Regions from separate parts of the Kitasatospora sp. NPDC029312 genome, predicted to be linked through region 1. Evidence: riboswitches for the same ligand, from Rfam matches in the RefSeq annotation. Region 1 holds a riboswitch; each other region holds the start of a gene.

Region 1 (5,258 bases):
CCCTGCTGCGGGCGCGACTGGCCAAGCGGGCGCCGGCCACGCGCTGAGCGGTGCCGTCTCAGTAGGAGAGAAGACACCGCCGCGGGCACCCGGCCGCTCGATAGGCTGACTCCATCCGTACGGACGTCCCCGCTGCGGGGGAACCGACAACAGCTGGAGTCAGCCATGGTGAACGTGAACCCTGCGAACGGCGGTAGCGACCCCGCGCAGGTGGTTCGCACCTGGCCGGACCTCCTGGCGGCGCTGTTGAAGGGGGAGGACCTCGACCGCTCGTCCACCGCGTGGGCGATGGACCGGATCATGAGCGGCGAGGCGTCCCCCGTCCAGGTGGCCGGGTTCATGGTGGCGCTGCGAGCCAAGGGCGAGTCGGTCGACGAGATCGCCGGCCTGGTCGACGCGATGTACCAGCACGCCGAGCCGCTGGACATCCCCGGACCGGCGGTGGACATCGTCGGCACCGGCGGCGACCGCGCCAAGACCGTCAACATCTCCACGATGTCGGCGATCGTCGCCGCGGCCGCCGGGGCCAAGGTGGTCAAGCACGGCAACCGGTCGGCCTCCTCCGCGAGCGGTTCCTCGGACGTGCTGGAGAAGCTCGGCGTGGCGCTGGACCTGTCCGCCCGAAGGGTCGCCGAGGTGGCCGAGGAGGTCGGGCTCACCTTCTGCTTCGCGGCGAAGTTCCACCCCTCGATGCGGCACGCCGCCACCGCCCGGCGCGACCTCGGGGTGCCGACGGCCTTCAACATCCTCGGGCCGCTGACCAACCCGGCCAAGGTCACCTCGCACGCGATCGGCTGCTTCGACACCCGGCTCGCCGGGCTGATCGCCGGGGTGCTCGCCCGGCGCGGGGCGACCGCGCTGGTGTTCCGCGGCGACGACGGGCTGGACGAACTCACCATCACCACCACCTCGCGGGTGTGGCTGGTGCGCGGCGGGGTGGTCACCGAGATCACCTTCGACCCGCGGGACGTCGGCATCGAGCTGGTCGGCATCGAGGCGCTGCGCGGCGCGGACGCCGGGTACAACGCCGAGGTCGCGCGCAGGCTGCTGGCCGGGGAACGCGGGCCGGTGCGGGACGCCGTGCTGCTGAACACCGCAGCGGCGCTGGTGGCGCTCGACCTGGGCGACGGGCCGCTGACGGAGCAGCTCGCGGCGGGCATGGTGCGGGCGGCGGAGGCGATCGACTCCGGCGCCGCGCAGGACCTGCTGCGGCGCTGGGCGGACGCCACCGGCCGCAGCTGAGACGTGACTTGAGGGCCCGTGCCGGTTCGCCGGTGCGGGCCCCACGTGTGCGCCCGAGCCGCCCTGCACGGACGCCCCGAGCCGCCTCCGTGCACGCCCCGAGCCGAAGGGGCGCGCCGGTGCCGGAAGTCGAGGAGCGACAAGCGAGGTACGAGCGCCGGAGCGACGAGCGCCGGCACCGGGTCGGAGCGCCCCGGAGGCGAGCGGGCGACGACAGAGTCCGGATGGTGGATGCCCGTTTGACCACCCGACGGGCCCGACCTACAGTCTTTGCCAGGTCATGAGTGACAGCGCCAAGCCCCAGCTGGCTGTCCGGCAACCCTCCGTCCGTGGCGGGGTGCCCTGGGTGAGGACCGGGTCGCCGGCAAGCCGTCCGAGCGACAAGCGCGGACGCCCGACGACTGGCACTCCCGGGGTCCCCAGCCCCCGAAGGAGTGCGTCCTCATGTCCCTCTCCACCGAAATCTGCGCCCCGCTCCCCGTGCTCGGCCACGACGTCCTGGTCCCGCTGGCCGACGGGAAGAAGGTCGGCTACGCGGCGCTCGACTACGCGGCCTCCGCTCCGGCGCTCCAGCGGGTGTGGGATGACGTCGCCGCCTACGCGCCGTACTACGGCAGCGTGCACCGCGGCGCCGGGTACCTCTCGCAGCTGTCCACGGACCTGTTCGAGCAGAGCCGCCGGACCGTCGCCGACTTCCTCGACCTGCGCGAGGGCGACCAGGTGGTCTTCACCCGCGCCACCACCGACTCGCTCAACCTGCTGGCCTCCGCCGTTCCGGCCGGCACCCGGGTGTTCGCCTTCGAGACCGAGCACCACGCCTCGCTGCTGCCCTGGGCGCACGCCGGGCTGGAGGTCGGCTACCTGCGGGCACCGCGCTCCTGGGCCGAGGCGGTGGCCGCGCTGGACGCCGCGCTGGCCGCGGCGCCGGAGGGGCCGAAGCTGCTGTGCGTCACCGGCGCCTCCAACGTGACCGGCGAGCTGTGGCCGGTCGCCGAGCTGACCGCGACGGCGCACCGGCACGGCGCCCGGGTGGTGCTGGACGCCGCCCAGCTGGCCCCGCACCACCGGGTCTCGGTCCGCGAGCTGGACGTCGACTGGATCGCCTTCTCCGGCCACAAGCTGTACGCGCCGTTCGGTGCCGGGGTGCTGGCCGGGCGCTCGGACTGGCTGGACGCGGCCGAGCCGTACCTGGCCGGCGGCGGGGCGACCCGGACGGTGGCGCGGGAGGCGGACGGCTCGGTGGCCGTCCAGTGGCACACCGGCCCGGCCCGGCACGAGGCCGGCTCGCCGAACGTCATCGGCGCCTACGCGATCGCCTCGGCCTGTCGGGCGCTGACCGAGGCCGGTTTCGACGCGCTGGAGGCCCGGGAGCGGCTGCTGGTCGAGCGGCTGACGGCCGGGCTGGCGGAGATCCCGCAGGTCAAGGTGCTGAGCCTGTTCGGTCCGGATTCGGCCCGGGTGGGCGTGCTGTCCTTCATCGTCCAGGGCTGGAACAGCTCGCACTTCTCGGCCGCGCTGTCCGCCGAGTACGGCATCGGGGTGCGCGACGGGCTGTTCTGCGCCCACCCTCTGGTGCGGACCCTGCTCGGGGACGAGGAGGTGGCGCCCTCCGAGTGCGGGGCGCCCGAGCCCTCGCTCCCCGGCGAGCGCAGCCTGAACGCGATCCGGGTGAGCTTCGGCGCCGGGACGCCGGACGAGCACGTCGAGCGCTTCCTGACCGCCGTCCGCGAGCTCGTCACGGACGGCGCGGCCTGGAACTACCGCAACGAGGGCGGCCGTTGTGTCGCCACCGTGGAGGTGGACCGGGGCCGCCGCGAGGCCTGAGCGAGGGGCTACCCGTCTGCTCGTCTGCTGGTCTGCTCGTCTGCTGGTCTACTCGTCCAGGCCGAGGGCGAAGGCCGCTTCCAGGTCGTGCTGGGAGTAGGTGCGGAAGGCGATCTGGGTCTCGGTGTGGGCCACGCCCGGGACCTTGTTGAGCCGGCCCGGGATGACCTCGGCCAGGTCGTCGTGGCGGCGCACCCGCACCATCGCCACCAGGTCGTAGCCGCCCGTCACCGAGTAGACCTCGCTGACGCCCTCGATGGCCGCGATGGCCTCGGCGATCTCCGGGATGCGGTCGACGCTGGTCTTGATCAGGACGATGGCGGTGATCACTGTTCGGGCTCCTTCGTGGGGTGCGGCCAGGGTATCGGGCCTCAGCCGGAGCGTCTCGGGGGGTGGCGGACGACGGTGCAGGCGAAGAGGAAGCCCGCCGAGAAGCCGATCACGTGCACCAGGTAGGCCACCCCGGGCCCGGCCGAGTGCACCGACCACCACTGCAGGGCGAACCAGAGGCCGAGCACCAGCCAGGCCGGGAAGCGCAGCGGAAGGAAGAGGAGCAGCGGAACCAGGGTGGTCACCCGGGCGCGGGGGTGGAAGCGCAGGTAGGCGCCGAGCACGGCGGAGATCGCGCCCGAGGCGCCGATCAGCACCCGGGTGGAGTCCGGCGAGTGGGCCTCGGCGAGTGCGAAGCCGTACGAGGCCAGGCTGCCGGCCGCCAGGTAGAAGAGGAGGAACCTGGCCCGGCCGACCCGGCGCTCGACGGTGGGCCCGAAGACGTAGAGGAAGAGGAGGTTGCCCAGCAGGTGTAGCCAGCCGGCGTGCAGGAAGAGCCCGGTGAGGGCGGACACCGCGGGGTGCTTGCCGGGGGTGGGGGAGGCCGGGCAGCCGGGGACGGGGTCGGGGGCCTCGGCGAGCTGTTCGGCGGTCAGCGGGCGCCCGGCCAGCAGTTCGGCCGGGACGGCGCCCCAGCGCTGCTCGTACCTCTGCTCGGCGCAGACCCGCGCCTGGCCCCGGCCGTACAGCGGGTTGAACCCGGCGGCCGGACCGAGCAGGAAGACCAGGGTGTTGACCGCGATCAGGGCATAGGTGACCGCCGGGGCGGGCACCGTCGGGCGGCCGTCCCGCGCGTCGGTGTGGTCGGTGGCCGCGAGCGCCATGCGGCCAAGCATCCCTTGGGACGGCGCAGGTGACACGGCGGTTTACGGCAGGTGGACTAGCCCTCGTGTTCGGCGACCGGTGGTCTTGGCGGTTGCCCCAGGCAATAGGCTGGGAGCGGGCATTCCCGCCTCCCGCCGCCGATGCCGGGCTCCGGGGGGAGCGCCTAGCCCGCCCAGGGACCAGCCGAGAGGATCCCCGATGACCGCCCCCGCCCTGACCGCCGAGACGCGCTGGCGCTGCACCCTGTGCGGCAACCTCACCCGCTTCGACGTGACCCGCACCGCAAGGGTGACCGAGTTCCTGCACTTCGACCTGGCCGGCGACTCCGCCGTCGAGGAGACCGAGGTGCTCAGCGAGACGATCGAGTCGGTGCGCTGCCGCTGGTGCAACGCGGTGGACCAGGTCGAGCTGGTGACCCGTCCGGGCGCCGAGGGTGCGGAGGCCGCTGCCGAGCAGGGCTGATTCCCGCCTGTGCGGTGGGCGGCGCGCGACGCGCCCGTCCGCCGCACGGGACAATACAGAACAAGACGCACGGAGCGTGACGACAGGGGCGGCCGCGGCCGCCCCCGCTGGACCAGGATCGGAGCCGAGGACGTGGTGGACGCAGCGAAGGAGCCCGCGGACGCGCAGGGGCTTCAGCCCGCTGCGCCGGCACCGGGGCAGGGCGCCGGCGCGGTCCCGTCCGAGGCGCCCCTGCCGGATGCCGCTGCCCCGGTGGCTGCTGCCCCGGAGGCCGCTGCATCGGACAGCGCCTTCCCGGAGGCGGCTTCTCCCGAGGCGGCCTCCCCCGATCCGGCTTCGCCGGACACCGACGAGTCCGGCGGGGCCGCCGGCGGCGCCGAGGCCGCTCCGGAGCGGCCCGTCGAGAAGCTGGACCGGCCGCTGCCCGAGGGCGTGCGCCGGCGCGTGGTCGGCCTGGCCTCCGACGCGCTGGGCGGGCTGCCGCCCGCGGAGCTGCCGCAGAGCCTGCGTCAGTACGTCAAGTTCACCCCCGCGCGACGGGCCAAGTACGCGGCCACCGCCCTGGCCGCGGCGCT
Region 2 (5,258 bases), on a different contig from region 1:
CCGGGTGGTGCCGGGGTACGGCCACGGCGACATGGTCTGGTCGGCCACGGCCGAACGCGACGTGTGGCAGTGGCTCCTGCCCCGCCGCTGAAGGCAGCCGGGCGGCGTCCCCCTCCGCGGACTCCCCCGGCGCTGGCCCCCACCGCCGGCCGACGCCCGCCGTCCGGCTCCGGGGTCGGCCACAGGGGGGTACTCCCGCTCGACCTGGCCGCAGACCCGAACGGCGAGTCGTCCGTTCAGGTCGCATCGCCGGGTCGGATGGTTGAGGAGCACGACCGGTGGGACTGGTGACAGTCCGTTGACGCGATCCGGGCGAAAGGGCGGCCGAAGGCCGGCCCGGCCCGGTTCCCCGGTGAGGAGCCCCCCGTGCACGAACCCTCGTGGATCCCCCCGTCCAGGGCAACCCGCCGCCCGGTCCGGACGACGGGCAGTAACGGAACGGACCTCCTCGCTCCGGACGGGACGGGGGGGGCGAGCGCATCGACTACGGCGCCCTGGCGTACGACGCGGTCAGCCGGGCCCGGCTGACCGCCCTGGGCGTCGGACCGGGGTGGCGCTGCCTGGACGTGGGTGCCGGCACCGGGACGATCAGCCGCTGGCTGGCCGAGGAGGCCGGCGTCGACGAGGTGCTGGCGCTCGACCGCGACCCGCGCTTCGTGAACGCCCGTCCGACCGGCCGGCTCCACACCATGGCGGCGGACGTCACCGACCCCGCCCTGGCGCCGGGCCGGTTCGACCTGGTGCACTGCCGCTTCGTCCTCATGCACCTGCCCCAGCACGCCGAGGTGCTGGCGCGCCTGGCCCACTGGGTGGCTCCGGGGGGCTGGCTGGTCGTCAGCGATGCCATCGACCTGACCACGGCGGACTCGCCGCAGGTCGCCTACCGGCGGGCCATGGCGGCGATGTGGCAGGTCCTGCGTGAGCGGATCGGAACCGACATCACCTGGATGACCCGCTACCCGCACATCCTCCAGGGCCTGGGTCTGCGGGACGTCGGTGCCGAGGTCCACCTGCCGCCGCTCATCCCCGACGCCCCGATCACGGCCTTCTGGAAGAGCACCTGGCTCAGCATGCGCGACGCCCTGGAGGACGGCACCGCCCTGGAGCCGGGTGAGCTCGACGCGGCGCTCGACTACCTCTCCTCCCCCGCGCTCGCCGAGCTCTCCCCCGGCATGATCACCGCCTGGGGACGCCGCCCGGCCGAGACGGCCTGAGACCGGGCGGTCGGTAGGGCGGGCGGTCGGTAGGGCGGGCGGTCGGTAGGCGGGCAGGCGGCAGGCAGGCCGACGGCAGGCGGGGCCGCCGGGGGCCGGCCGTTCAGCCCTGCGCGAGGGCTTCGCTGAGGCGGTCGGCCGCCTCGACGGCGGCCTTCGAGAGGTGCGGGCCGGGGTGGCGGGTGAGGCGCTCGATCGGGCCGGAGACGGAGACGGCGGCCACCACCCGGTTGGACGGGCCGCGGACGGGCGCGGAGACGGAGGCGACCCCGGGCTCGCGCTCGCCGATGGAGTGCGCCCAGCCGCGGCGGCGCACCCCGCTGAGCGCGGTGGCCGTGAAGCGGGCGCCCAGGAGGCCGCGATGGAGCCGCTCCGGCTCCTCCCACGCCAGCAGGACCTGGGCGGCGGAGCCGGCCTTCATCGACAGGGTGACGCCGACCGGAACGGTGTCCCGCAGACCGGAGAGCCGCTCGGCGGCGGCCACGCAGATGCGGACCTCGCCCTGACGGCGGTAGAGCTGGGCGCTCTCGCCCGTGACGTCCCGCAGGTGGGTGAGGACCGAGTCGGCGGCGGCCAGCAGCCGGTCGTCACCGGCGGCCGCCGAGAGTTCCGTGAGCCGGGGGCCGAGCACGAACCGGCCCTGCAGGTCCCTGCTGACCAGGCGGTGGTGTTCCAGCGCGACGGCCAGCCGGTGGGCGGTGGGCCGCGCCATGCCGGTCGCGGCGACGAGTCCGGCCAGGGTGGTGGGGCCGGACTCGAGGGTGCCGAGGATCGAGGTGACCTTGTCGAGCACGCCGACGCCGCTCGTGTTCTCCATGGGGTGGGTACTCCAGTCTCGAGCCCGTGAGCGGCGGGTGGGTCCGGCTCACGGGGGCTCCGCTCGGGGAGCCAGGGGGGTGGTCAGCGAGGACGGGCCGGAGAAGTCGGCCGAGAGCCTGCGCCGGACACGAGACGGGTACGCGGAAGGGCCGGGGCGGGAAGCGCCCGGGGGAAGGACAGCACAGAGAGCACCGTGTCTCCTCATCTTTCCCGCGCCACGTTGGCGACAGGCCGGAGTTGGCACTGATCCCGGGCGGCGCGGCGCGTACTTCGGACGCCGAGTCGACCGGGGAGTTGCCGGGGCTTCGTAGGGCCGGTCCCTCCACCCCTCTGGATGATTCGCCAGGAACCATACAAGACTCCCCGGCCGGCCCGCCAAACCACCCCCACCGGAGCCGCCGACGCTCAGCGGCCGCTCGGGGGCAGCGAGCGCTGGTCGGTACCGCGAGCCGCGTCCGTTCGGGGACGGTTCCTCCCGCGCCCGTCCGCCCTCGACCGTTCCCGCTGCTCCTGCTGCTTCAATCGGCGCGACGGGGCCCTTGGACCGCTTCAATTCTGTTCAGTGAATATGGTTTTAATCGTTCGTTATGCGCTGGCCCTTCACTCTGCCGAGCCGAACCGCGAGGCTTCCGACTGTTTCCGCCGGAGCCGCGCGACCGCGCGACCCGCTGCATGGGGAGGACCCACCATCGTGCCCAACAGGCAACATCGACGGCTGCTGCTGCCCGCCGTCACCCTCACGGCGCTCGGACTGACCACCACCCAGGCGCTCGCCGCGCCGTCCGGGACGCCCGAGCCCCGCCCCCACCAGGCCCAGCACCAGGCCGAGGTCGGGAAGAAGCACGCGAAGAAGGTCCAGGGCCCGGGCGCCACCGCCGGCCCCGCCTTCACCGCCAAGGCGGACGCCCCCGGCGAGGACGAGGGCGACGAGGCGGAGAACTCCGCCGAGGGCACCGCCCAGTACACCGAGGCCCGCACCGCCCCCGGCGTGGTCGCGCCGGGCGCGTACGGCGCCGCCTGGGCCCAGCTCCAGTCCATGCCGCACACCGGCGGCAGCTGGGACCACGTCACCGACAAGCCGTACAACTCGGACGACCCGCGCTACCGCGACGTCAACTCCAACTCCAGCGGCGGGTTCGGCCTCGTGACCGGCCGGATCACCGGTATCGCCGCCGACAACGACGGCTACGTGTACGCGGGCGGCGCCAACGGCGGCGTGTTCCGCTCCCGCACCGGCGGCGGGCAGTGGCAGTCCATCTCGGACAAGCTGCCCTCCCTCTCCACCGGCACGCTGAACCTCGACGGTGGCGGGCGGCTCTGGTACGCCACCGGTGAGTCCAACACCGGCGCGACCTCGTACGTCGGCACCGGCGTGTACGTGCTCGCCGACCCGAAGCACGGCGAGTTCCAGCCCGGCATGCGGGTGGGTGGCGCGGAGCTGGAGTCCACGATCATCCACGCCCTGCGCTTCGGCGGCGGCAAGGTCTGGGCGGCCACCAGCCGAGGCGTGTGGAGCCACTCCAGCACCGACCTGTCCGGTCCGTGGTCACTGGAGTTCGCGCCCAACCCGGACTACCTGCCGGGCGGTTCGAAGGCGGGCGACCAGGCCGCGCCGTACAAGAACATCGCCAACGACATCGCGATCGATCCGAAGGACCCGACCAAGGTGGTCCTGGCGGTCGGCTGGCGCGGCGGCGACACCTACAACGGCTTCTACAGCAAGGCCGCCGACGGAACCTGGCAGCGCATCGGCTCGCTCGGCGACCTGCCGACCGATGCGGCGAACGTCGGCAACGTGACCTTCGCCGCCTCCGCGGACGGCTCGCGCTACTACGCGATCGACCAGTCCCCGGCGGTCATGGCGAGCAACCCGGACACCGGACTCAAGGGCATCTACGTCTCCAAGTCCGGCTCGCCCTTCGGCCCGTGGACCCAGATCGCGGACAAGGACAAGCTGAAGAACTCCGGCTCCGCACTGCAGGACGCCGGCTACCAACCGGGCATCCAGGCCTGGTACAACCAGTTCCTCCAGGTCGACCCGGCCAACCCGGACCACCTCTACGCCGGTCTGGAGGAGGTCCTGGAGACGAAGGACGGCGGCTCCACCTGGACCGTCCCGGGCCCGTACTGGAACTTTGGCTTCGCCTGCTGGAACGTCGACCCGGCCAAGCAGACCGGTGACTGCTCGCAGACCACCCACTCCGACCAGCACGCCATCGCCGTCGGCACGTACAAGGGCAGGACCAGCGTGTACGTCGGCAACGACGGCGGCATCTACAGCCGCCCGCTCAACGGCGCGGCCGACGCCTCCGGCCACGCCACGGACTGGAAGTCGCTGGCCGACGGCACCATGGACACCCTGCAGTACTACTCGGTGGGCGTCGGCAAGGACCCGGCGGACCGCTCGGGCAAGGGCGTCATCGTCAGCGGCGGCCTCCAGGACAACGGCGAGTCCATCCTTCGCGCCCACGACAAGGTGATGGGCTCCGACTTCGGCGGCGACGGCGCCGACACGCTCGTCGACCCGAACAACGGCTGCAACATCGCCGAGGAGTACGTCTACCTCGACATGTGGGTCACCCAGAACTGCGCCGTCAACAACGGCGCCTGGAGGAGCGACCCGAGCAAGGCCACCTCCTACGAGGTCGCCCCGCCCGACAAGGACAGCGGCGCCGCGCGCTTCATCGCCCCGATCACCAGCGACCCCAGGGACGTCAACACCTGGATCGCCGGCGGCCGGCACGTCTGGGTCCAGCACAAGGGCTACGCCATCCGCAGCGGCAGCGAGTGGACCTCCGCCTACGACCTGGGCGCCGGCCACGTCGCCACCGCCGTCGCCACCGTCAACGGCACCGTGTACGCGGGCTGGTGCGGCCCCTGCAACAACCAGGGCTTCAGCCGCGGCATCGCCGTCGGCAACACCGACGGCACCGGCTGGCACCAGCTCAACCTGCCCGTCGACGGCGCCCTGCCCAACCGCTACATCTCCTCGTTCGCCGTCGACGAGAACAACGCCCAGCACGTCTTCGTCGCCTTCAACGGCTTCTCCCGCACCTGGACCGAAGGCCCCGGCGCCGGCAACGGCCACCTCTTCGAGACCCACGACGGCGGCGCCACCTGGACCGACGTCTCGGCCAACCTGCCCGACGTCCCCGCCACCTCCGTCAAGATCCTGCCCAACGGCGGCCTGGCGCTGGGCACCGACCTCGCCGCCTTCTACCGCGC
Region 3 (5,258 bases), on a different contig from region 1:
GGTCGACTGCTCGGACCAAGGGGTGCCCGCGACGGACGGCCCTGGTGTGCGGGGGTCCATTCCCCTACCGCTCCCGGGGGCCTCACCGACCCGGTCCGCTGTCACTCTCACGCTGTGAGTGCTAACGCCAATGATTAGCACTCCGGGTGGTCGAGTGCAAGCCCAATCGGCGACCCGCGAGCCGCCGCCGCGGCCCGCCCCGGGAAACACGAACGGGCCCGTACGACACGTGTCGTACGGGCCCGCCGAGAAGCGAGGGTTCCACCAGCAGTGGGCCGCGCCGAGCTCCTGAGCGGAAGGGGGTCAGACCGCGCGGACCATGTCCGCCTGCGGGCCCTTCTGTCCCTGGGAGATCTCGAACTCGACCCGCTGGCCCTCCTCGAGGGTGCGGTAGCCGTCCATCTGGATCGCGCTGTAGTGGACGAAGACGTCCGCACCACCGTCGACCGCGATGAAGCCGTAGCCCTTCTCCGCGTTGAACCACTTGACGGTGCCCTGAGCCATTCCGAACTCCCCTAGTGCTGTGCTGGCCCTTCACGCGCCCGCAGGTCGCGGGCCCGGGTCTGGTTGGAGGCCGGCCCGGGGAACCCCCCCTGGGCGCAGCCGTGCACGCCGCAATCCCCGCCCGGAACACCGAACGGCTTCCGGTGAGCGGGTGATTACGTCGACCGCGGCTGAATGTATCCGGATCGACGCCCTCTGCAACAGGGCCAGCCGCCGGTAATTCCCTGGACCCGTCAAGAGACAAGGCGAACAAACCGGAAGGAAATCGGCATTTCGCGCGGGACATAGCGGACGAATTACTCAAATCCGCGCAGGAATTCTGACATCTGCCTGACATGTTTCACGGCCTGGCGCTCGAGCCGGTCTCAACGTCCGGACGGTCTCGGGCCAAGCGGCGTACGAGCCGAAAGGGAAGCCTTGTTCCCAGCCGAGCCACACTCTACTCCCACCCGACCCGGAAATATTCCCGCCGAAATACCGACGGCCGCCCGCACCCACGGAGAGCCGAATTCCGTGGGTGCGGGCGGCCGGGGAAGCGGACCGCGGGTGTTCAGCAGCCGCCGGCCACCGCCGGAATGATCGAGACGCCGGCGCCGTCCTTGATCTCGGTCGCCAGCCCCTCGGCGAACCGGACGTCGTCGTCGTTCACGTACACGTTGACGAATCGGCGCAGCTTGCCGGTGTCGTCCAGGATGCGGGCCGAGATGCCCGCGTGGTTCTTCTCCAGGTCGGCGATGACCTCGGCCAGGGTGGCCCCCTCGGCGGTCACCTCGGCGGCGCCGCCGGTGTAGGTGCGCAGGATGGTGGGGATGCGGACGGTGGCGCTCATGGCTCTCCTAGCGGGGTGGGGTGGTGTCAGGCGGACGCGAGGCCGGCGGAGCGGAAGGACTCCAGCGTCGGGCGGATGACGGCGGTCATCCCGGCGTCGGAGACGGCGTCCAGCGTCTTCAGGCCGTCGCCGGTGTTGATCGCTACGGTCTCCTTGGCCGGGTCCAGCTGACCGGTCTCGACGAGCTTCTTCAGCACACCGATGGTCACGCCGCCCGCGGTCTCGGCGAAGATGCCCTCGGTCCGGGCCAGCAGCCGGATCGCCGCCACGACCTCCGCGTCCGTGACGTCCTCGACCGCTCCCCCGGTCCGGCGGGCGATGTCCAGCACGTACGGGCCGTCCGCCGGGTTGCCGATCGCCAGTGACTTGGCGATGGTGTCCGGCTTGACCGGCTTGATCACGTCCCGGCCCGCCTTGAACGCGGCCGACACCGGCGAGCAGCCCTCGGCCTGGGCGCCGAAGATCCGGTACGGCCGGTCCTCCACCAGGCCGAGCTTGATCAGCTCCTGCAGGCCCTTGTCGATCTTCGTCAGCTGCGAACCCGAGGCGATCGGGATGACGATCTGCTCCGGCAGCCGCCAGCCGAGCTGCTCGCAGATCTCGTACGCCAGCGTCTTGGAACCCTCGCCGTAGTAGGGGCGCAGGTTGACGTTCACGAAGCCCCAGCCTTCGCCGGCCGGATCCCCGATCAGCTCCGAACAGAAGCGGTTCACGTCGTCGTACGTGCCCTCGATGCCGACCAGCTCGCCGCCGTACACCCCGGCCATCACGACCTTGCCCTGCTCCAGGTCGTGCGGGATGAACACGCAGGAGCGGAACCCGGCGCGGGCCGCCGCCGCGCCCACCGCGCCGGCCAGGTTGCCGGTCGAGGAGCAGGACAGCGTGGTGTAGCCGAACGCCCGGGCGGCCTCGATGGCGCAGGCCACCACCCGGTCCTTGAACGAGTGCGTGGGGTTGCCGGAGTCGTCCTTCACGTGCAGCGCGGCGGTGAACCCGAGCTCCCGGCCCAGGTTGTCCGCCTTCACCAGCGGGGTCCATCCCGGGTTCAGGTTCGGCTTGGAGGCCACGTCGGCCGGCACCGGCAGCAGCGGCGCGTACCGCCAGATGGACGCCGGACCGGCCTCGATCCGCTTGCGCAGCTCCTCGGCGCGCTCGCTCCCGAACTCGTACGCGATCTCCAGCGGCCCGAAGCACTCCACGCAGGCGAAGCTCGGGCCGAGCGGGGACTTGGCGCCGCACTCCCGACAGGACAGGGCGGCGGCGGGGCCGAGGTCGACGGGGGCGGGTCCCCCCGGCCGAAGGCTGGGGGAGGGTGCGACGGTGTCGATAGCCATGATGGCGGAGGCCTCTCTCCTCATCTTCCCCGTGACGCGGTCGCGCCACAGGCCGGAATTGGCACCTGTCCCGCCGGGGCCTGTGAACGACAGCCGAGCGAGAAGGTTGCCGGGACGTCAACGGGCCGTTCCCTCAGTCCCTCTGGATGAGCTTGTGAAGTTGTGGTTCAGCGGGGACCCCGGCGTGCGGGGGGCCATCCGCTGTACGAAGACTGTATCCGAAGGCGTCGATCCCGAACGGGACCGTCCGCCACGCGAGATGGCCCGTCCACACCGCCCCGTCGAGGAGACCGACCGTGCCCGCCGAACCGACCCCCGCGCTCCTCCCACAGGCGGCGTCCTGGCTGCGCCGCCGCTCGTGGAGCGCGGCCGACCGGCCGGTGCACACCCTGCTGGAGGCCAAGCGGCGCACCGGGCAGACGGTCAGCGTCGTCCTCCCGGCCCTCGACGAGGAGGCCACCGTCGGCGACATCGTCCGCACCGTCCGCCGCGAACTGATGGACCGCCTCCCCCTGGTCGACGAACTGGTCGTCCTCGACTCCGGCTCCACCGACGCCACCGCCGCCACCGCCGCCGAGGCCGGCGCCCGGGTGGAGCACCGCGACGCCATCCTGCCCCGGCTGCCCGCCGTCCCCGGCAAGGGCGAAGTGCTCTGGCGCTCGCTGCTGGTCACCCGCGGTGACATCGTCTGCTTCGTCGACGCCGACCTGCGCGAGTTCGACCCGGCCCTGGTCTCCGGCACCGTCGGCCCCCTGCTGACCGACGGGAACATCCAGCTCGTCAAGGCGATGTACGACCGCCCCTTCGAGGTCACCGGCGCGGCGGGGGGCGAAACCGACGCGGTCGTCCCGACCGGCGGCGGCCGGGTCACCGAACTCGTCGCCCGCCCCCTGCTCAACCTCCACTGGCCGGAACTCGCCGGTTTCGTCCAGCCCCTCGGCGGCGAGTACGCGGCCCGCCGCTCACTGCTGGAACGGCTGCCCTTCCCCACCGGCTACGGCGTCGAGCTCGGCCTCCTCGTCGACGCCCTGGAACTGGCCGGCCTGGACGCCCTGGCCCAGGTCGACGTCGGCGTCCGCCACCACCGCCACCAGGACGGCCAGGCCCTCGGCCGGATGGCCGCCACCATCTACCGCACCGCCCTGGAACGCCTCGACCGCACCCACCGCCTCAAGGCCTCCGCCGACCTGGTCCACCCCCACCTCACCCAGTTCACCCGGGACCCGGAAACCCGCGCCTTCATCGCCCACACCCATTCCGTCACCGCCCTCGAGCGCCCCCCGATGCACACCATCACCGAATACGCGACCCGCCACTGACCCGCCGCTGACGGGTTTGCCACCCCGGGCCCCCGGCAACATCCCAACCATGGGCGATCTCACGACCGAACGTTCGAGTGCCACCGGCACCGCTCCCGTCCTGGTGGCATCCAACCGGGGGCCGGTGTCGTTCAGCACCGCCGACGACGGCACGCTGACCTTGCGCCGAGGCGGCGGCGGCCTCGTCTCCGGGCTCTCCGCGATCGACGACCCCGACGCCGTCTGGGTCTGCGCGGCCCTCAACGACGCCGACCGCCGAGCCGCGTCGGAAGCCCCCGACGGGCGCCTCGACCGGGCCGGCCACGACGTCGGCGGCCAGGCCGTACGGATGCTGGACATCGACCCGCGGACCTTCGCCCACGCCTACAACGGCGTCGCCAACTCCACCCTCTGGTTCGTCCACCACCTGCTCTACGCGACCCCGACCGCGCCCTCCTTCGACACCGGCTTCCGCACCGAATGGGCCGCCTACCAGGCCTACAACACCGCCTTCGCCGAGGCCCTGGCCGCCGAAGCAGCACCGGGCGCCGCGGTTCTCGTGCAGGACTACCACCTGTCCCTCGTCCCGGCCCTGCTCCGCGAGCTCCGCCCCGACCTGCGGATCGGGCACTTCTCCCACACCCCCTGGGCCCCGCCGGAGTACTACCGGCTGCTGCCCGACGACGTCGCCCGCGCCGTCCTCACCGGCATCCTCGGCGCAGACCGGGCCGGCTTCCTCACCGAACGCTGGGCCCGCGCCTTCGCCGCCTGCTGCGCGGACCTCCTCGGCGCCACCGTCGACCCCGGGGCGCTCACCGTCACCCTCGACGGCCGGACCACGCACCTGGGCGTGCACGCCCTCGGCGCCGACGCCGACTTCCTCCGCGACCGCGCCCACCGCCCCGACGTGGACGAACGCCTCGCCGCCCTGCGCGCCGCCGTCGGCGGCCGCCGAACCATCGTCCGGGTCGACCGCACCGAACTCAGCAAGAACATCGTCCGCGGCCTCCAGGCCTACCGGCACCTGCTCCGCACCCACCCCGAGTGGCACGACCGGGTGGTGCACATCGCCTTCGCGTACCCCTCCCGCACCGACCTGGCCGAGTACCGCAGCTACACGGCCGCCGTCCAGGAGCTCGCCGAGGCCATCAACGCCGAGTTCGCCACCACCACCTGGCAGCCGCTGATCCTGCACGTCAACGACGACTTCCCGCGCTCCCTCGCGGCCTACCGGCTGGCCGACGTCGCCCTGGTCAACCCGATCCGCGACGGCATGAACCTGGTCGCCAAGGA

The links. Region 1 has a riboswitch for S-adenosylmethionine ahead of ACZ4WV_RS29815 (aminotransferase class V-fold PLP-dependent enzyme). Riboswitches for the same ligand answer to the same signal wherever they lie in the genome.
Region 2: linked by a shared signal. The riboswitch ahead of ACZ4WV_RS16545 (IclR family transcriptional regulator) and the one ahead of ACZ4WV_RS29815 (aminotransferase class V-fold PLP-dependent enzyme) in region 1 are both predicted to bind S-adenosylmethionine.
Region 3: linked by a shared signal. The riboswitch ahead of thrC (threonine synthase) and the one ahead of ACZ4WV_RS29815 (aminotransferase class V-fold PLP-dependent enzyme) in region 1 are both predicted to bind S-adenosylmethionine.

Annotation. Positions count from the first base shown of each region.
Region 1 is NZ_JBVHXY010000048.1:14,411-19,668, forward strand. It holds gene ACZ4WV_RS29805 (response regulator) at 1-47, shown strand, start outside; gene trpD (anthranilate phosphoribosyltransferase) at 166-1,242, shown strand; SAM riboswitch class IV at 1,519-1,635, shown strand; gene ACZ4WV_RS29815 (aminotransferase class V-fold PLP-dependent enzyme) at 1,687-3,066, shown strand; gene ACZ4WV_RS29820 (Lrp/AsnC ligand binding domain-containing protein) at 3,115-3,396, opposite strand; gene ACZ4WV_RS29825 (rhomboid family intramembrane serine protease) at 3,438-4,220, opposite strand; gene ACZ4WV_RS29830 (hypothetical protein) at 4,420-4,683, shown strand; gene ACZ4WV_RS29835 (NYN domain-containing protein) at 4,936-5,258, shown strand, end outside.
Region 2 is NZ_JBVHXY010000017.1:110,671-115,928, reverse strand. It holds gene ACZ4WV_RS16555 (alpha/beta fold hydrolase) at 1-91, shown strand, start outside; gene ACZ4WV_RS16550 (class I SAM-dependent methyltransferase) at 567-1,214, shown strand; gene ACZ4WV_RS16545 (IclR family transcriptional regulator) at 1,318-2,031, opposite strand; SAM riboswitch class I at 2,232-2,374, opposite strand; gene ACZ4WV_RS16540 (glycosyl hydrolase) at 2,725-5,258, shown strand, end outside.
Region 3 is NZ_JBVHXY010000005.1:70,924-76,181, reverse strand. It holds gene ACZ4WV_RS06415 (cold-shock protein) at 304-504, opposite strand; gene ACZ4WV_RS06410 (MoaD/ThiS family protein) at 1,055-1,333, opposite strand; gene thrC (threonine synthase) at 1,360-2,667, opposite strand; SAM riboswitch class I at 2,685-2,820, opposite strand; gene ACZ4WV_RS06400 (glucosyl-3-phosphoglycerate synthase) at 2,964-3,986, shown strand; gene ACZ4WV_RS06395 (alpha,alpha-trehalose-phosphate synthase (UDP-forming)) at 4,036-5,258, shown strand, end outside.